One region of the Streptomyces sp. NPDC006384 genome, then DNA from elsewhere that is predicted to be linked to it. Evidence: riboswitches for the same ligand, from Rfam matches in the RefSeq annotation. Region 1 holds a riboswitch; each other region holds the start of a gene.

Region 1 (4,498 bases):
CTGCCGGGCAGCGCTGTGGCAGCGACACCGGCTTGTGCAGGAACGGTTCTTCGCGGTGTCGGCCACCTGCGGCACCCGGGCCCGCCCGTACCGGCCAGCACTTGCGACGAGTACCGGTCAGCGCTTGCGACGACGGCCCCGTCCTCCGCGCGCGGGAGCCGGCCCGCTCCCCGGCGCCGCCGCGGAGTTCCGCGCCACCGGCCGGTCGGCCGAGACCACCAGCGCCGCGAGAGCCGTGGTGACCGGCACGGAGGCCACCAGACCGATCGAGCCCACCAGCGTGCGCACGATCTCCTCCGCGACCAGCTCGCTGTTCGCCACCGTTCCCACGCCGCTCTGCGCGATCGAGAAGAGCAGCAGCAGCGGCAGCGCGGCGCCCGCATAGGCGAGGACGAGCGTGTTGACGACCGAGGCGATGTGGTCGCGCCCGATGCGGATGCCGGCCCGGTACAGGCCGCGCCAGCCCATCGTCGGGTTGGCCTCGTGCAACTCCCACACCGCGGAGGTCTGGGTCACCGTCACGTCGTCGAGGACGCCGAGCGAACCGATGATGACCCCGGCGAGCAACAGACCGCTCATGTCGATCGACGGGTACAGGCCGTGGATCAGACCGGTGTTGTCGTCGGTGTTGCCGGTGAGCGCCGCCCAGCCGATGAACAGTGAGCCGAGGACACCGATCAGCAGCAGCGAGACCAGGGTGCCGAGCACCGCCACCGACGTCCGCGCCGACAGACCATGGCACAGATACAGAGCGATCAGCATGATCGCGCTCGAGCCGATCACCGCTACGAGCAGGGGGTTGGAGCCCTGCAGGACGGCGGGCAGGATGAAGAAGTTGAGCAGGAGGAAGCTGATGGCCAGTGAGACCAGGGCCATGAGACCCCGCAGCCGTCCGACGGCCACGACGGCGAGCGCGAAGATGCCGGCGAGCAGACCCAGGGGCAGCCGGCGGTTGATGTCGGCCACCGAGTACTGCAGGTCCTCGGGAGCGGAGGGCTCGTAGGCGACCACGACCTTCTGGCCCTCGTGCAACTGCCGTGTCTGGTCCGGCTGCACGATCTCCTCGAACGTGCGGCCCTTGTCCTTGCCGGTGTCGACGCGGATCGTCGCCCGCTTGCAGTCACCGTTCGCCTGCTGCACGGCGGAGGAGCCCTCGGCGGTGGAGGTGTCGCCGGTCGGAGGAACGCCCGAGGCGTTGACGGACTTGCAGCTCAGCCTCACCACCTCGGTGACCGTCGCCTGCTGCGTCTGCCGGTCGAAACCGACCCCGGTCCGTTCGTGCGGGGGTGCGCCGCCCGGCCAGAGCACGGCGAGCCCGACGACCACCGCCGCGGCGAACGGGATGAGGACGGCCGCGATCACCTTCCGCAGATGCTGGGACACGGGTGTCGCGGGCCCGTGGCCGTGGCCGTGCGAATGCGCGTGCCCGCCACCGCCGCCGTGTCCGCCACCGCCACCGTGCCCTCTGTGCCCACCGTTTCCGCCGGGGCCGAGCCCGGGGCCGTGTCCGTCGGCAGGGCTGTACGCGTGATCCGTTTCCTGTCTTTCCTCCGCTCCGTGTGCGCCGCCGGGGCCCTGGGCGCGCACCCGGCCGTCGCCTGTCGCGGCGCCCGGGCCACGAGGGGGTTCGTGCGGTGGGTAGGGAGGATGCTGGGTCGTGGTCACCGCCCGATCATCGCAAGAACGTGAGGGGCCCTCTGTTCACCGCGCCCGAATTGACGCTAGCGTGGAGGCACCTTTGTACACGCGGGAGCTCGGAGCACCGGGCTGAGAGGGCGCTGACCTCCGTCCCAGCGATGTTTCACGGGAAACATCACCACAGCAGGGTGATCTTTCCCACGAAGCGTCGGCGGACGGAAACCGCTGCGTCGACCGCCGAACCTGTTACCGGGTAATGCCGGCGTAGGGAGTAGGTCTCATGACCATCGAGGACGCACGCATGTCTGCCTCCACGCAGGACGCCGCCGAGGCGGAAACCGCGGAAACCGCGGAGGCCGGGAAGTCCATCGGCTGGCACAAGGCGTACGTCGAGGGATCGCGCCCCGGCCTGCGGGTGCCGGTCCGTCAGGTGCATCTCACCAACGGGAAGTCGGTCACCCTCTACGACACGTCGGGCCCGTACACGGACCCGCTCGTCGAGACCGACGTCCGCAGGGGACTGCCGCCGCTGCGGGAGAACTGGATCATCGCCCGCGGCGACACGGAGGAGTACGCGGGCCGGCCCGTCCGCCCCGAGGACGACGGCATCAAGCACACCTCTCCGCGCGGCGGACTGCGCAATCTGGACGCGGTCTTCCCCGGGCGCCCGCGCCAGCCGCGCCGGAGCCGGAGCGGCGCGGCGGTGACACAGCTCGCGTACGCGCGCCGGGGCGAGATCACGCCCGAGATGGAGTACGTGGCCATCCGGGAGAACGTCGCGCCGGAGGTGGTCCGCGAGGAGATCGCCGCGGGGCGGGCCGTCCTGCCCGCCAACGTCAACCATCCGGAGACCGAGCCGATGATCATCGGCAAGCGGTTCCTGGTGAAGGTCAACGCCAACATCGGCAACTCGGCCGTGACGTCCTCCATCGAGGAGGAGGTCGAGAAGATGACCTGGGCGACCCGCTGGGGCGCCGACACGGTCATGGACCTGTCCACCGGCCGCAACATCCACACCACCCGCGAGTGGGTGCTGCGCAACTCCCCCGTCCCCATCGGCACCGTGCCGCTCTACCAGGCCCTGGAGAAGGTCGACGGCAAGGCCGAGGAACTGACCTGGGAGATCTACAAGGACACGGTCATCGAGCAGGCCGAGCAGGGCGTGGACTACATGACGGTCCACGCCGGCGTGCGCCTGGCCCATGTGCCGCTGACCGCGAACCGCAAGACCGGCATCGTCTCGCGCGGCGGATCGATCATGGCGGCGTGGTGCCTGGCGCACCACAAGGAGTCGTTCCTCTACGAGAACTTCGAGGAGCTCTGCGAGATCCTCGCCGCCTACGACGTCACGTACTCCCTCGGAGACGGTCTGCGGCCGGGGTCGATCGCGGACGCCAACGACGAGGCGCAGTTCGCCGAGTTGCGCACGCTCGGAGAACTGAACCGGATCGCCAGGCGTTTCGATGTGCAGACCATGATCGAGGGCCCGGGCCATGTCCCGATGCACAAGATCAAGGAGAACATCGACCTTCAGCAGGAGATCTGCGACGAAGCCCCGTTCTATACGCTCGGCCCGCTGACGACGGACGTCGCCCCGGCGTACGACCACATCACCTCCGGCATCGGAGCCGCGATGATCGCTTGGTGGGGTACGGCGATGCTCTGCTACGTCACGCCCAAGGAGCACCTGGGCCTGCCCAACCGCGACGACGTGAAGACCGGCGTCATCACCTACAAGATCGCCGCGCACGCCGCCGATCTCGCCAAGGGACATCCGGGGGCGCAGGAGTGGGACGACGCCTTGTCGGACGCCCGTTTCGAGTTCCGGTGGGAGGACCAGTTCAACCTGGCCCTCGACCCGGACACGGCCCGGGAGTTCCATGACGAGACGCTGCCGGCCGAGCCCGCCAAGACGGCCCACTTCTGCTCGATGTGCGGGCCGAAGTTCTGCTCGATGAAGATCAGCCAGGACATCAACGAGCGGTTCGGCGGCGCGGCGGCCGAGGGAGCGACACCCGAGGAGATCGCCGAGGGGATGCTCCAGAAGTCGCGGGAGTTCGCCGAGAGCGGCAACCGGGTGTATCTCCCGCTGGCCGACTGACCCTCGGCCCGGATGCCCGCCGCCGGCCGGGCGGGCATCCTCCGGGTCGTGGACGCCCGCCCGGTCCGCCGGCTATTCGGGCCGGTGCTCCGGGCCGCCGAAATCCGGGCTGCTGTAGTCCGGACGCGAGTAGCTCGGGCGCGCACCGGGCCGGCCGTCGTCGGGGCTCGTGAATCCCGGGCGGCCGTAGCCGAGGTGCGGCATCCGGCCGGCCGGGGCCGAGGGACCGGCCCGGCGCAGGCCGGCCGCCGCGTCCGGGTCGGCCAGCGCCTCCCGCAGAAAGGGCAGGACTCCGCGCTCGAGCAGGGCGTGGTGCCAGGCCTCCCTGGCCCGGACCACCTCGTCGTCGAGTTCGTCGTGACGGCCGGACTCGGCGGAGGGACGGTTGCGCAGCGCGGTGAGCAGCAACCCCACCGTGGCGACGAGGACGGCGACCGCGGCCAGACCGCCGAACAGCCAGCCCGTGGTGAGCATGGTCTGCGCGAAGCTCTGGCCGGGGTCGAGCATCCTCAGGACGTAGCCGACGAGGAGGAAGATCGCCGCGGCGGTGCCGGCCAGAACGGGGGTCAGGACGGCGGCGACGGCGACGGCACCCGCGCCCTCGGCGGCCTCCCCCATGGTGGCGGCGAGGCCCACCGCGCCCGTGCCCGAGTCGGCGGGGCCGGAATCACGGGCGGACGACGGGGCGGACGGTGCCGGGTGGCGCAGTTCCTCGCGGACCTTCACGTAGTGCTGGTACTCCGTCGTGGCCGCCGCCGT
Region 2 (4,498 bases), on a different contig from region 1:
GTGCGGCGGCCGGTGGCGGCCGTGGCTCGCGTCCGGTGTACGGGCCGGGACCGGTGGCCCGGCCCGTACACCGGACGGTGTGTCAGGTCAGACGGCGAGCGCCTGGGCGCGGCGCTTCACCTCCGTGCCACGATTCTCGCTCAGTGCCTGCGCGGGGGTGCCGGGCAGGGACGGGTCGGGCGTGAAGAGCCACTCGAGCATCTCCTCGACCGTGAAGCCGTCGTCCCGCAACAGCGTCAGGGTCCCCACCAGGCCCTTGACGATCTTGTCCCCGTCGATGAAGGCCGCCGGGACGTGCAGCGCGCGGTTCTCCCCGCGTCGCACGGCGATGAGCTGGCCTTCCTTGATCAGCTGCCGCACACGGGTCACCTCGACGCCGAGCATCTCGGCGATGTCGGGAACAGTGAGCCAGGCGGGTACGAGAGCATCGATCTTTGCGTCAATCTCGGTCACGTCCCAAGCCTGCCATCTGCCACCGACAGTCGGAAACCGGACCCGGCCGTCACGGGCGGCCCGAGGTCACGCCGTCGCCGTCTTCAGCGGCCTGGCCGGGTCGGCGAGCAGCCGCGGGTCCATCCGCGCGCCCGCCTCGATCAGGCGTCTGCCCTGTGCCAGGTCCCGCGGGCGGCCCACCGCCAGCAGGGCGGTCAGGCGGCCGTCGCGCAGCCAGCAGACGGACCAGGCGGGACCGGAGGGGTCGCCGCGCCACAGGACGGTGTCGGCGGACGTGTGGTGACCCGCGTACTGCACGAACCGGCCGAACTGCTCGGACCAGAAGTACGGCACCGGGTCGTAGGCGGCCGGGACCTCGCCGGCGGCGGCGCCGACGATGCCCGCGGCGACGGTGCGCGGGCCCTGGAGGGCGTTGTCCCAGTGGTGGACGAGCAGCCGCTCGCCGTACCGGCCGGACGGGAAGGACGCGCAGTCGCCGACCGCGTACACGTCCGGCGCCGAGGTGCGCAGACGGTCGTCGGCCAGGACCTCGCCGTGCGGGCCGAGCCCGATCCCGGAGCCGGCGAGCCAGGCGGTGGCGGGCCGGGCCCCGATGCCGACGACGACGGCGCCGGCCGGCAGCCGCGTGCCGTCGTCGAGGACGACGACGTGACCGGCCTCCCCCGGCCCCCCGGGCTCGACGCGCTCCACGCGTGCGCCGGTGCGCAGGACGGCGCCCGCGTCGGCGTACCAGGCGGACATGGGGGCGGCGACCTCGGCGGGCAGCGCACCGGCGAGGGGCCGGTCGGCGGCCTCCACGACGGTCACCGCGCAGCCCGCCTCGCGCGCCGCGGTGGCGAACTCGGCGCCGATCCAGCCCGCGCCGACGACCACGATGTCGTGCTGCCGGGCGAGCACGGGGCGCAGCCGCTCGGCGTCGTCCAGGGTGCGCAGCAGGTGCACGCCGGGGACGCCCTCGGTGCCGGGCAGCCGGAGCGGTTCGGCGCCGGTCGCGAGGACGAGGCGGTCGTACGGCACCGGCCCGGCGGATGTGTCCAGGACGTGCGCGCCGGGGCGGACGCCCAGTGCCTCGCAGCCGAGCCGCAGCCCGATGCCGAGCGCCTCGAAGTCGACGTCGAAGGCGGAGCCCTCGGCGGTGCCGAGCAGGACGGCCTTGGACAGCGGCGGGCGGTCGTACGGCTGGTGGGGTTCGGCGCCGATCAGGGTGACGGTGCCGGTGAATCCCTGTTCGCGCAGGGCCACCGCGGTCTGCACGCCCGCCATGCCCGCGCCGACGACGACCACGCGGCATCCCGCGTCCGCCGTCCGTTCCCGTGTCTGCTCGCTCACCCGGTCACCTTAGGCGTCCGGGGGATCGCGGGTCAGTCGCCGGACGCGGTGATCTCCTCCACAACGCTCGTCCCGCTGCCCTCCCGCGACTCCCACTCCCAGGTCTCCTCCAGGCGCACCCGCCCGTCGGGCAGGTCGACGACCGTCGACACGCAGTGCCCGGACGAGGTGCCGCCGTCGGTCCTGAGCTGCACGTACCGGAAGTCGAGCCGGTCGCCCTCGCGGACGCCCACCAGCCGGCCGCGTACGACGTCGCCGCCCGCGTACTCGGCCCAGACCTCGCCGTCCTGTTCGTGGTAGGTGAACCGGGTGCGGGTGCCGACCTGGCCGGGGGCCTGGTCGGCGACCGGGGCGAGGACCAGACCGTCGAGCGAACGGGCCACGGTGGAGGCTCCCTTACGGCTTCGGAGTGCTGCGGGCTAGGGTGGCCACCGTAAAGCACTCGCGGGAGCCCGGACGCACCGGGCTGAGAGGGAGGCTGAACGGCCTCCGACCGTACGAACCTGATCCGGGTCATGCCGGCGAAGGGAGGGGCTGGACGCCCATGTCGTCCCCACCGATCACAGCATCCGCACCGTCGTCACCCCGCGTGTCACCGCGCACGCCGGACGTCCTCGTCGTGGGCGGCGGGATCATCGGCCTGGTCACGGCGTGGCGGTCCGCGCAGCGCGGGCTCGCCACGGCCCTCGTGGACCCCGCCCCGGGCGGCGGCGCGGCCCGGGTGGCGGCCGGGATGCTGGCCGCCGTCACGGAACTGCACCACGGTGAGCAGACGCTGCTCGCGCTGAACCTCGCCTCGGCCCGCCGCTATCCGGAGTTCGCCGCCGAGCTGACCGATCTCACCGGCCACGGTCTCGGGTACCGCCGCTGCGGCACCCTGGCCGTCGCGCTGGACGCCGACGACCGCGCCCACCTGCGGGAGCTGCACGCGCTGCAGGAGCGCTCGGGGCTGGAGTCGGAGTGGCTGACGGGGCGCGAGTGCCGACGCCTGGAGCCGATGCTCGCGCCGGGCGTGCGCGGGGGGCTGCGGGTGGACGGCGACCACCAGATCGACCCCCGGCGTCTGGCCGGCGCCCTGGTGGCCGCCTGCGAGCGGGCGGGCGTGGTCCTCCACCGGGCGCGGGCCGAGCGGCTCACCGTCGCCGGGGACCGGGCGACCGGCGTCGTCACGGCCGACGGCACGGCGCTCACGGCCGGGCGGGTGGTGCTGGCCGGCGGCAGCCTGAGCGGGCGCCTCGCGGGCGTGCCGGACGCCGTGCGGCCGCCGGTGCGGCCGGTGAAGGGGCAGGTGCTGCGGCTGGCCATGCCGCGGACGCACGGGCCGCTGCTGAGCCGGACGGTGCGTGCCGTGGTGCGCGGCAACCCCCTCTACCTGGTGCCCCGGGAGAACGGCGAGCTGGTCGTCGGCGCCACCAGCGAGGAGCTGGGCTGGGACACGACGGTGACCGCGGGCGGCGTCTACGAGCTGCTGCGCGACGCCCACGAGCTGGTCCCCGGCATCACCGAGCTGCCGCTGACGGAGACCCTGGCGGGCCTGCGCCCCGGCTCCCCCGACAACGCCCCGCTGCTCGGCCCGACGGAGCTGGACGGGCTGCTGCTGGCCACCGGGCACCACCGCAACGGCGTGCTGCTGACCCCGGTCACCGGCGACGTCATGGCGCACGTGCTGACCACCGGGGAGCTCCCGGACGAGGCCCGGCCCTTCACCCCCCGGCGCTTCGGCGCCGTCCCCGCGACACTCACGGAGCAGACCGTATGAAGATCTCCGTCAACGGAGAGCCGCGCGAGGTGGCTCCCGGCACGGCCCTGGACGCCCTGGTGGGCACGCTCACCGCGGCGCCGTCCGGAGTGGCCGCCGCCCTGAACGAGACCGTCGTCCCGCGCGCGCAGTGGCCCGCCACGGCCCTGTCCGACGGCGACCGCGTCGAAGTCCTCACCGCCGTCCAGGGAGGCTGACCCATGGCCGACGATCCCTTCGTCCTCGGCGGTACGGCCTACACGTCCCGCCTGATCATGGGCACCGGCGGAGCGCCCAGCCTGGACGTGCTGGAGCGCGCGCTGGTGGCGTCCGGCACACAGCTGACGACCGTCGCGATGCGCAGGGTGGACCCGTCCGTGCACGGGTCCGTGCTGTCGGTGCTGGAGAGGCTCGGCATCGGGGTGCTGCCGAACACGGCCGGCTGCTTCACCGCCGGGGAGGCCGTCCTCACCGCCCGCCTGGCGCGCGAGGCCCTCGGCACGGACCTGGTCAAGCTGGAGGTCATCGCCGACGAGCGCACCCTGCTGCCGGACCCCGTCGAGCTGCTGGACGCGGCGGAGACGCTGGTGGACGACGGCTTCACCGTGCTGCCGTACACGAACGACGACCCGGTGCTCGCGCGGAAGCTGGAGGACGTCGGGTGCGCGGCGGTCATGCCGCTCGGCTCGCCGATCGGCTCGGGGCTCGGCATCCGCAACCCGCACAACTTCGAGCTGATCGTGGAGCGCGCGCGCGTTCCGGTGATCCTCGACGCGGGGGCCGGTACGGCGTCGGACGTGGCGCTGGCGATGGAGCTGGGGTGCGCTGGTGTGATGCTGGCCTCGGCGGTGACGCGGGCGCAGGAGCCGGTGCTCATGGCCGAGGGCATGCGGCACGCGGTGGAGGCGGGGCGGCTGGCCCGGCGTGCGGGGCGGATCCCGCGGCGGTATTTCGCCGAGGCGTCGTCCCCCGCAGAGG
Region 3 (4,498 bases), on a different contig from region 1:
CGAACCTCGCGGCGTAGGTGAACAGGTCGTCGGCCAGGTGCTCGAGCGTCTCCCAGCACGTCCACTCGAGCGTTCCCGCCCTGGCGTCCAGGTCCCCGGGGTCCGCATGCCGCAGGGTCTCGACGGCCAGGCGGACGACCCGGCGCACATCCTCACCGTCGACCGCGGTGTCCGTTTCACACATGCCGAAGATCGTAACAATGCGTGTACATGCCGAACGGCCGGTCCGTCCCGGCATGCTTCCGCGCTGCCGCCGGAGGCCACCGACCGTCGCCGGCGGCGGCCATGACGGGCGACGGACGCAGGTCACCCGAGTGGATCTGCGACACTGGTCGAGTCATGCCTAAGCCCGGAGAACTCACATTCGTCGCCCCGCGCGGAGCCAAGAAGCCGCCGCGGCACCTCGCCGACCTCACGCCCGCCGAGCGCAAGGAGGCCGTCGCCGCGATCGGCGAGAAGCCGTTCCGCGCGAAGCAGCTCTCGCAGCACTACTTCGCGCGGTACGCCCACGACCCCGAGCAGTGGACGGACATCCCGGCCTCCTCGCGCGAGGGTCTCCGGGACGCGCTGCTGCCCGACCTGATGTCGGTCGTGCGGCATCTGTCGACCGACCAGGGCACCACCCGCAAGACGCTGTGGAAGCTGTTCGACGGGACGCTCGTCGAGTCCGTGCTCATGCGCTACCCGGACCGGGTGACCATGTGCATCAGCTCCCAGGCGGGCTGCGGCATGAACTGCCCCTTCTGCGCCACCGGGCAGGCCGGCCTGGACCGGAACCTGTCGACCGCCGAGATCGTGCACCAGATCGTCGACGGCATGCGGGCGCTCCGGGACGGCGAGGTCCCCGGCGGCCCCGCGCGGCTGAGCAACATCGTGTTCATGGGCATGGGCGAGCCCCTCGCCAACTACAACCGGGTCGTCGGAGCCATCCGCCGCCTCACCGACCCCGAGCCCGACGGGCTGGGGCTGTCCCAGCGCGGCATCACCGTCTCGACGGTCGGTCTGGTCCCCGCGATCCACCGGTTCGCCGACGAGGGCTTCAAGTGCCGCCTCGCCATCTCGCTGCACGCCCCCGACGACGAGCTGCGCGACACCCTCGTCCCCGTGAACACGCGGTGGAAGGTGCGCGAGGTGCTGGACGCGGGCTTCGAGTACGCCGCGAAGTCGGGGCGCCGGCTGTCCATCGAGTACGCGTTGATCCGCGACATCAACGACCAGGCGTGGCGCGGCGACCGGCTCGGACGGCTGCTCAAGGGCAAGCCGGTGCACGTCAACCTGATCCCGCTCAACCCGACGCCGGGCTCCAAGTGGACCGCCTCGCGGCCCGAGGACGAGAAGGCGTTCGTGGAGGCCATCGCGGCGCACGGTGTACCGGTGACCATCCGGGACACCCGTGGACAGGAGATCGACGGGGCGTGTGGTCAGCTCGCCGCGAGCGAGCGGTAACCTGACCGGCGTACAACTTCACATCCGACATCTTCATATTCCGACAGGGGAGCGCCACAGCGCTGAGAGTGCGGCACCGGCCGCAGACCCTCCGAACCTGGCCCAGGTCATTCTGGGTAGGGAGATCGGTCATCACTCGAGCTGTTGCGCCCTGCCCGGGATCCTCGTCAGAGGTCCCGGGCAGGGCCGCGTCTTCTCCTGGTCACCCAGGAGGAATCAGTGAGCATCACCAAGAAGGCCAGTGTCCTCGCCGTCGGGCTCGGGCTCGTCGGCGGGCTGACCGCCTGCGGGTCGTCGTCCGGCGGCGACGGCGACGGGTCCGGTTCGAAGACCGTGACCCTCGTCAGCCACGACTCGTGGGCCGCGTCCGAGAAGGTCATCGCGGACTTCGAGAAGAGCTCCGGCTACAAGGTCAGGGTCCTGGAGGACGGCGACGCCGGGCAGGCCGTCAACAAGGCCCTCCTGACCAAGGACAACCCGCAGGGCGACGTCTTCTTCGGCGTCGACAACACCCTGCTGTCCCGGGCCCTCGACAACGGGCTGTTCCAGCCGTACGAGCCCAAGGGCTCGGACACGCTCCTGCCCGAGTACCGGGCCGACCAGGGCAAGCACCGGGTCACGCCCGTCGACACCGGGGACATCTGCGTCAACTACGACAAGGCGTACTTCAGCGAGCACAAGCTGACCCCGCCCGACTCCTTCGACGACCTGACCAAGCCGGAGTACAAGAACCTCCTGGTCACCGAGGACGCCGGCAGTTCCTCGCCCGGGCTCGGTTTCCTGCTCGGCACCGCCGCCGAGTACGGGGACGAGGGCTGGCAGGACTACTGGAAGAAGCTGAAGGCCAACGGCGTCAAGGTCGTCGACAGCTGGGAGCAGGCGTACAACGAGGAGTTCTCCGGCTCGGCCGGCGGCAGGAAGGCGAAGGGCGACCGCCCGCTCGTCGTCTCCTACGCCTCCTCGCCGCCCGCCGAGGTCATCTACGCCGACCCGAAGCCGGACACCGCGCCCACGGGCGTCGCCGCCGGCACCTGCTTCCGCCAGGTCGAGTACGCGGGCCTGCTGAGCAACGCGAAGAACCCCGAGGGCGGCAAGGCGCTGCTGGACTTCCTGATCAGCAAGGAGTTCCAGGAGGACATGCCGCTGAACATGTTCGTGTACCCGGTGCGAAAGGAAGCCCAGGTCCCGCCGGAGTTCGCGAAGTACGGGCCGCAGGCCGAGGACCCGCGGACCATGGCCCCGGAGAAGATCGCCGACAACCGTGACCGGTGGGTCAAGTCGTGGACCTCGCTCCTCCTGAAGTGACCCAGGTGACCAAGTCCGCCGGGTCCGCCCGCGCCGCCGGCACCCGGCGGCGCGGGAACGCGGCGCGGCTCGCCCTGATGGCCGGCCCCGTCGCGTTCTTCGCGGTCTTCTTCGCCTACCCGGTCGCCGCGATCGTCGCGCGCGGACTGAAGGCCGACGGGACCTGGCAGCTCGGACGGGTCTGGGACGTCCTGGCCCAGCCCGACGTCCGGCACGTGCTGTGGTTCACCACCTGGCAGGCCCTCGCCTCCACCGCGCTCACCCTGCTGGTCGCCCTGCCCGGCGCCTACGTCTTCGCCCGCCTCGACTTCCCCGGCAAGCAACTGCTGCGGGCCGTGGTGACCGTGCCGTTCGTGCTGCCGACGGTCGTGGTGGGCACGGCGTTCCTGGCGCTCGTCGGACGCGGCGGGCTGCTCGACGAGCTGTGGGGCGTACGCCTGGACACCACGGTGTGGGCCATCCTGCTCGCGCACGTCTTCTTCAACTACGCCGTCGTCGTGCGCACCGTCGGCGGGCTGTGGGCACAGCTCGACCCGCGCCAGGAGGAGGCGGCGCGGATGCTCGGCGCCTCCCCCCTGCGGGCCTGGCGGCGGGTCACCCTGCCGGCGCTCGCGCCCGCCGTGGCCGCCGCCGCGCTGATGGTGTTCCTGTTCACCTTCACCTCCTTCGGCGTCGTCCAGATCCTCGGCGGGCCCGCCTTCTCCACCCTGGAGGTGGAGATCTACCGGCAGACCTCGCAGATCTTCGACCTGTCCACGGCCGCCGTGCTGACGCTGATCCAGTTCGCCGCGGTCTGCGCCGTCCTCGCCGTGCACGCCTGGACGGTACGGCGGCGCGAGAGCGCCCTGCGGCTGGTGGACGCCTCCCGCACCGCGCGCCGGCCGCGCGGGGCCGGACAGTGGACGCTGCTGGCGGGCGTCCTCGTCACCGTCGCCGTCCTCGTCGTGCTGCCGCTCGCCGTGCTGGTGCAGCGGTCGTTCGGCGGCGGCCTCGGCTACTACCGGGCGCTGACCCGGGAGGACGGCGGCACCTTCCTCGTCCCGCCGGTGCACGCGGTCGGCAACTCCCTGCAGTACGCCCTCGTCGCCACCGTCATCGCCGTGGCCGTCGGCGGTCTGGCGGCGGCCGCGCTGGCCCGGCGCGACGCGGGCCGCCTGGTGCGCGGCTTCGACGCGCTGCTGATGCTGCCGCTCGGCGTGTCCGCCGTGACGGTCGGCTTCGGGTTCCTGATCGCGCTGGACGAGCCCCCGCTGGACCTCAGGTCCTCCTGGATCCTGGTGCCGCTCGCCCAGGCGCTGGTCGGCGTCCCCTTCGTCGTACGGACCATGCTGCCGGTGCTGCGGGCGGTGGACGTACGGCTGCGGGAGGCGGCGGCGGTGCTCGGGGCGTCGCCGTGGCGGGTGTGGCGGGAGGTCGATCTGCCGATGGTGCGGCGGGCGCTGCTGGTCGCCGCCGGGTTCGCCTTCGCGGTGTCGCTCGGGGAGTTCGGGGCGACCGTGTTCATCGCCCGGCCCGACAACCCGACGCTGCCGGTCGCCGTGGCGCGGCTGCTGGGGCGGCCCGGTGACATGAACTACGGGCAGGCGATGGCCCTGTCGACGATTCTGATGGTGGTGTGCGCCGTGGCCCTGGTGGTGCTGGAGCGGCTGCGGACCGACCGGAGCGGGGAGTTCTGAGGATGCTGCTGAGTCTGCGGGACGCGACCGTCCGCTTCGGCGGTCGGGCCGTGCTCGACGCCGTCGACCTG

What was found. A riboswitch is a leader RNA that binds a small molecule or an ion and turns the genes downstream of it on or off. The one in region 1 is predicted to bind thiamine pyrophosphate.
Region 2: another riboswitch for thiamine pyrophosphate. It lies ahead of thiO (glycine oxidase ThiO); the one in region 1 lies ahead of thiC (phosphomethylpyrimidine synthase ThiC).
Region 3: another riboswitch for thiamine pyrophosphate. It lies ahead of ACFYOJ_RS23200 (thiamine ABC transporter substrate-binding protein); the one in region 1 lies ahead of thiC (phosphomethylpyrimidine synthase ThiC).

What each region holds. Positions count from the first base shown of each region.
Region 1 is NZ_JBIAHR010000020.1:55,222-59,719, reverse strand. Features, by position in the region: gene ACFYOJ_RS25295 (YibE/F family protein) at 118-1,665, opposite strand; TPP riboswitch at 1,737-1,926, shown strand; gene thiC (phosphomethylpyrimidine synthase ThiC) at 1,919-3,739, shown strand; gene ACFYOJ_RS25285 (hypothetical protein) at 3,812-4,498, opposite strand, start outside.
Region 2 is NZ_JBIAHR010000004.1:172,446-176,943, forward strand. Features, by position in the region: gene ACFYOJ_RS06765 (Rv2175c family DNA-binding protein) at 88-453, opposite strand; gene ACFYOJ_RS06770 (FAD-dependent oxidoreductase) at 520-1,782, opposite strand; gene ACFYOJ_RS06775 (hypothetical protein) at 1,815-2,165, opposite strand; TPP riboswitch at 2,217-2,329, shown strand; gene thiO (glycine oxidase ThiO) at 2,327-3,541, shown strand; gene thiS (sulfur carrier protein ThiS) at 3,538-3,738, shown strand; gene ACFYOJ_RS06790 (thiazole synthase) at 3,742-4,498, shown strand, end outside.
Region 3 is NZ_JBIAHR010000017.1:66,899-71,396, forward strand. Features, by position in the region: gene ACFYOJ_RS23190 (DinB family protein) at 1-184, opposite strand, end outside; gene rlmN (23S rRNA (adenine(2503)-C(2))-methyltransferase RlmN) at 340-1,446, shown strand; TPP riboswitch at 1,482-1,587, shown strand; gene ACFYOJ_RS23200 (thiamine ABC transporter substrate-binding protein) at 1,666-2,751, shown strand; gene ACFYOJ_RS23205 (iron ABC transporter permease) at 2,829-4,427, shown strand; gene ACFYOJ_RS23210 (ABC transporter ATP-binding protein) at 4,430-4,498, shown strand, end outside.